Linked DNA regions of Magnetococcus sp. PR-3. The protein of the gene in region 2 interacts with the protein of the main gene of each other region in a pairwise test. Links are inferred from orthologs where the notes say so. Each region holds a gene or a part of one and is shown on either strand. Other genes may lie near its edges.

What was found. The genes of interacting proteins can lie anywhere in the genome.
Region 1: the proteins of hflK (region 2) and ftsH interact in binary tests that used the Escherichia coli proteins (3 or more experiments, as listed by UniProt). The link is inferred for Magnetococcus sp. PR-3 from one-to-one orthologs.

The regions. Positions count from the first base shown.
Region 1 is NZ_JBAHUQ010000013.1:109,065-111,988, forward strand. Bases 10-2,908 are described here. They hold ftsH (ATP-dependent zinc metalloprotease FtsH), read right to left. Parts: upstream 2,519-2,908; coding sequence 500-2,518; downstream 10-499. Other genes in these bases: folP (dihydropteroate synthase), read right to left, coding at 10-503; tilS (tRNA lysidine(34) synthetase TilS), read right to left, coding at 2,681-2,908. Outside these bases: more of folP, read right to left, coding at 1-9; more of tilS, read right to left, coding at 2,909-2,924. UniProt on the Escherichia coli protein: Acts as a processive, ATP-dependent zinc metallopeptidase for both cytoplasmic and membrane proteins. Plays a role in the quality control of integral membrane proteins.
Region 2 is NZ_JBAHUQ010000049.1:22,312-25,159, forward strand. What follows is about bases 9-2,831. They hold hflK (FtsH protease activity modulator HflK), read right to left. Parts: upstream 2,053-2,831; coding sequence 964-2,052; downstream 9-963. Other genes in these bases: V5T57_RS19595 (DUF2065 domain-containing protein), read right to left, coding at 9-54; hflC (protease modulator HflC), read right to left, coding at 51-953; V5T57_RS19610 (RsmE family RNA methyltransferase), read right to left, coding at 2,135-2,831. Outside these bases: more of V5T57_RS19595, read right to left, coding at 1-8; more of V5T57_RS19610, read right to left, coding at 2,832-2,848; V5T57_RS19615 (RNA methyltransferase), read right to left, coding at 2,845-2,848.

The DNA.
Region 1 (2,924 bases), on a different replicon or contig from region 2:
AGAATATCCGCACCGGCTTCCACCAGGGCCAACGCATGGTGCACAGCGGACGCTGTATCAGCATGGCGCCCCCCATCTGAAAAGGAGTCTGGGGTTACATTGACAATACCCATGACCAAGGGGCGTTGCTGGGGCAACGACTGCAACTGTCCTGCAAGGTTGCGGAAACGTACAGGCGACGGTGGGGCTTCAAGGTTGGATAAGCTGTGATGAAGCGCAAGAGAAGCCTCTTGAGCAATGGTTTGAAAGAGCCGATTTTGCCACGCTTCAATGTCAGCTTTTTTGAGCCAACCCCGGGCCATGCGTAGTCGACCAGATTCAAAGCTCTCCATGCCTGGTGCTAAAAGAGGGTCCCAATCTTCTCGCCATGGGAAGAGACGTACGGCCATGGGTAATTGGGGCAGGGGGGGGAAGGGCGGGACCTCTTCACCCTGCTTTTGAGCAGAAAAAAAATGGGCGCCTAAGGCGCCCATGGTCGGTGTAATTACGGCATAATGCGTCATACGTCCTTATCATCCTTAGCAGGGGCATCGTTGTTCGGTGCCTCCTCTTCAGATGCCTCTGGTGCAGTGTCGGTGGATCCCTCCGCCTCTTCTGCCTCTGCGACACTCCCTGCCGCTGCATGTTCTGCCGGCTGGCCCGCTTCACCCCCATCGTCTGCCACCGCTGGGGTGGGCTCGGCTTTGGGACGCTCTTCCTTCTTCTTCAAAGGTTTTAAAGCTGTCTCAGCAGGTTCACCTGCCATAAACTTTAAGACCTCATCCGCGTCAATGGTTTCGCGCTCAAGCAGTGCCAGGGCCATGGTGTGCAGCACATCCATCTTTTCGTTCAAGATCTTTTTGGCGCGCTTGTAGTTGCGATCGACAATGTCGAACACCTCTGAATCAATGCGACGTGAGGTCTCTTCTGAAATGTTTTTGTGCTGCGTGATCTCCCGACCGAGGAAAATCTCTTGTTCATTCTCGCCGTAGGTAAGTGGCCCCAAGGACTCACTCATGCCATAAGAGCAGATCATCTTACGTGCAAGGTCAGTGGCCCGTTGGATATCGTTACCAGCACCGGTGGTTAACTGGTTAAGTACCAACTCTTCGGCCAACCGGCCACCCATAAGAATGGCGATATTTTGTTCAAGCTGCACCTTGGAGTAGGTGTAGCGATCTTCCATAGGAAGTTGCATGGTCAGGCCCAGCGCGCGACCCCGGGGAATGATGGTCACTTTATGGACGGGATCCGCCCCTTCTAGTGCCATCGCGACAATGGCGTGACCAGCCTCATGATAGGCGGTGGTCTTACGCTCTTTTTCAGAGATAACCGCACTTTTACGCGGTTTGCCCATCATCACTTTGTCTTTGGCGTTCTCAAAGTCTTCCATCTCCACAACCCGCTTATCAAGCTGGGCTGCGATCAAGGCTGCTTCATTGACCAGGTTGGCCAGATCCGCACCGGAAAAACCGGGGGTGGCACGGGCAAGCACTTCAGCATCGACGGAATCCGAAATGGGCACTTTATTCATGTGCACTTTAAGAATTTGCGTACGACCTTGGATATCCGGGTTGGGTACGGTGACCTGACGGTCAAAACGACCCGGACGCAGCAAGGCTGGATCCAAGACATCAGGACGGTTGGTGGCCGCCACCAAAATGACACCTTCGGTGGACTCAAAGCCATCCATCTCAACCAGTAGCTGGTTCAGGGTCTGTTCACGTTCATCGTGCCCACCACCCAGGCCTGCGCCACGGTGACGACCAACCGCATCGATCTCATCGATAAAGATGATGCAGGGGGCGTTCTTTTTGCCCTGTTCGAACATATCCCGAACACGAGCAGCACCAACCCCAACAAACATCTCCACAAAATCAGAACCGGAGAGGTTGAAAAAGGGCACGTTGGCTTCACCCGCAATGGCACGAGCAAGCAGAGTTTTACCGGTACCCGGTGGGCCCACCAGCAGTACGCCCTTGGGTATTTTTCCCCCTAAGCGCTGGAACTTATGGGGATCTTTAAGGAAGTGTACAACCTCCTGCAGTTCTTCCTTGGCTTCCTCAATGCCTGCGACATCCTGGAAGGTGACCTTGGCCGCCTTGTCAGACATGAGCTTGGCTTTGGATTTACCAAAGGACATGGCACCACGACCACCACCAGATTGCATCTGGCGCATGAAGTAGATCCAAACGGCAATAAGCAGAAGCATAGGGAACCAGCTGATGAGAATCTGCATCAGCATGGGGGTGCCTTCAGGTTCCTGTACATCAATCTTGACACCATGATCCAACAGCTCTTTGGTCAGATCATAGTTGTCTGGTGCACGGGTGGTGAAGGAACCACCATCAGAGGTTTTAACGTGAACCATATGGCCTTCAATGGTCACGGCTTCCACACTACCTTGGTTTAGACGGTCGGTGAAATCAGAAAAAGGTGTTTGAGTCTGTCCCTGGGGGCCGTTAAAGAGATTGAACAGCATCACGATGAGCAGGCCAATGACCAGCCACAGGGAGAGGTTTTTAAAAAACCCGTTCAAGAAAGGAACTCCTCGTTCGGTTTGGGGAAACAGTTTAGGAAAAGGATTTGATCCGCATACCTTTATCGGCTCAATTACAAACTGGCTATAGCCAATAATGGAACACGACTTAAGATAGGGAATTTACGCCTACCTAGAAGATAGGCATGCTTAGTTAAAAGTTCAATGGTTCGTCTCGCCTCTTTTTCCTGGTGCATGATGTTGGGTGTGTATTTGCAGATATTGGGCCGCTCTTTGAATGGTGACACCACGCATATTCATTTTCCAGTATTTTGCTGGTAACTGTAGATGCTGCCAAAGATTATATTTGGCACGATGCCCCACTGAAGGAACCCCCGTTAGGCTAAAGATCCAGTGGTCCAATAATCGTGCACGTAGCTCAGTCGGTAAATCGACATAGGGTTGA
Region 2 (2,848 bases):
GGGGATGCCTTCAATGATAAAAACCAGCCCCAATGCGGTCAATAGATCGTTCACTGCATGTTCATTGGGTTTTTAGTGTTAAAGCCTTCCCCTTTTAAACCACTGAAGAAACCATCAGGAGGCATCACCAAGGTGGTGTTCCCTTCAAGAATGGACTTCTTGTAGGCATCCAGGGTACGGATAAAACGGTAAAACTCGGGGTCTAGGTTAAAGACCTCTGCATAGATATAGGCTGATTCAGCATCACCCTGACCACGCAACCCTTCAGAGGTTTCGTAAGCGTTAGCCAGAATAACTTCACGCTGACGGTCAGCTTCTGAACGAATACGTAGTGCATCTTCATCACCTTCAGCACGGTACTGCTTGGCTTGACGCTCACGTTCAGTCTGCATACGGGAGAAGACGGAATCTTCGTTCTGTTTGGGCAAGTCGGCTCGTTTGATACGCACATCAACGATCTCAATACCAAAACCACGCACGGTTCCATTCGCGGAAGTTGCGATATCATTCATCAGAATGGCCCGCTGACCCGCCACAATTTCCATCATATTATATTTACCCAACACCTCACGGAGGCTGGAGTCGATCACATCCCCAATACGTGAGGTCGCCGCAGAGATGGTACGCTGGGTTTGATAGAATTTGAGCGGATCAACAATACGCCAACGGGCATAGTTATCGACCTTTAGAGTTTTCTTATCCAGGGTTAACACATCCGACGGGCGCTGGTCCGTTGTCAGCAACCGCTTTTCCATACGCTTAACAGACTGCAAAAAAGGCAATTTAAAGTTCAAACCGGGCTCAGTAATCACCCGCTTGGGTTGCCCTAACTGAACCACCAAAGCCTGTTGGGTCTGGTGAATGGTAAAAACAGACTGAGAAAGAAACAACAGAATAGCCGCCAGTAACAACAGTATACCGGTCGACATATGATCTTTAAGCTGTGAAGTCATGATGCCCTCCTCATCGCTGAGCTGGTTGCGGTTTAGAGGTCCCGAAAATTCGAGAGTCTAAAGGCAGGTGGGGAAGCACACCTTTGGCGGCGTCTGGATCCAAGATCACCTTGTTTGCACGCGACATAACCTCTTCCATTGTTTCTAGGTAGAGACGTGTCCGTGTAACATCCTTGGCATCCCGATAAGCGGTATAGAGCGAATTAAAGCGAGCAACATCACCTTTAGCCCGTGCCACTTTAGACTGCTTGTAGGCTTCAGCTTCGTTAATCATACGAACAGCATCACCCTTGGCTTTAGGTAAGATATCTGCACGATAACCTTCAGCTTCGTTGGTTTTACGTACTTTATCTTCTCGAGCACTGGCCACATCTTTAAAGGATTGTACAACCTGATCTGGTGGTTGAACCTGTTTCAACTGCACCTTGGTGACCTCAAGCCCAGAGCGATATTTATCGAGAATCTCCTGAACAAGCACCTCGGTTTCGCTCTGAATACGCTCTTTACCACTGGTCAGAACTTCATCAATCTTGTTCTTACCAACGATCTCACGAATTGCCGCTTCTGCAGCACGACGAACCACCAGCGAAGGATCACCACGCTCATGCACGATCTTAAACAGATAGTCTGCAGCATCCTTAATTTTAAACTGAACGATCATGTTGATATCGACGATGTTTTCATCACCGGTCAACATTTTCGACTCATCCTTAGCACCACGTGAGCCCCTGAAGTTACTGGGCAAACCAACAGAAGTACTCTGAATGATCGTCACTTTAGGCTTGGCTTCAACAGTCTCGATCGGCCAAGGCAAATGGAGATGCGGACCAGGTTCTGTTGTTTCGACATATTTGCCAAAACGGGTAATAACTGCTTGCTCATCCAGTGCAACCACATAAATACCGGTGGCCATCCACCCAAGTATGACGACACCAAGGATAAACAGCAGGCTCATCTTTCCACCGGGAAGATTGCCACCACCACCACCACCAAATTTCTCTTTGGCAGCACGTAGAATCTGCTCCAGATCGGGCTGTTGCGGGTTTTGGGGACGCTGGCCCCAAGGACCTTGGTCTCCGCCGCTTCCGTTCCAGGACATATTAAGCTCCTTGCTATGAAGGTTTTTAAACGATTAAAAGAGACTGGAAAAGCATCCAGAATTTGTACCACCAAAGGAGCGATTATTTCCCAGCCTTGGTGGGATGTAAAGGGTTGTCTGCTGAAGCCAACCAGGAGAGGGCTGTGATAGCTGCTGTCTCCGTACGCAGGAGCCTTGGACCTAAATTTCGGGAGAGGATCTTGTTCTGCTTAAAATGCACCAGATCTTCTTGCCCCCACCCCCCTTCAGGACCAACGAATATCTCTATTCCACCACACAACCCAACCCCTTGAAGTGGCATCTCCCCACGGTCCAGATAGAAGCGGTTTGGGCACGCTGATAAGGTTATCGCCTGCTCAAGCGTAACCGGATCACCCACAGTGGGTAAAATAGCCCGCCGACACTGCCGCGCTGCACGGCGAATAATACGCCCCCATCCCCCTTGTTTTTTTAAAGAAGGGGCCTCTTCTTGGTAGGATTTTTCCGTCTTGATCGGATAAATCTCTGTCGCCCCAAGCTCTACAGCTTTTTCTATAATCCACAAAAACCGCTCCCGATTGGGCATCCCTTGCATCAACAGCCGTGGTGCCGGGGGTTCAGGTGAATAGGCCATGGTCTCAAACAGACGTACGGTTTTTTGCCCCGCTTCCAGACGTCCACGATAGAACTGCGAACCATAGTGGAAGGTAAATATCTCCCCCACTCGACCTTCCCACATGGCCAAGGCTTCATTGGCACTGGCATGTAAGGGGTAGCTGCGTTCCATGGCGGTGGGCGCTTCAGCCAGTTGGATTAG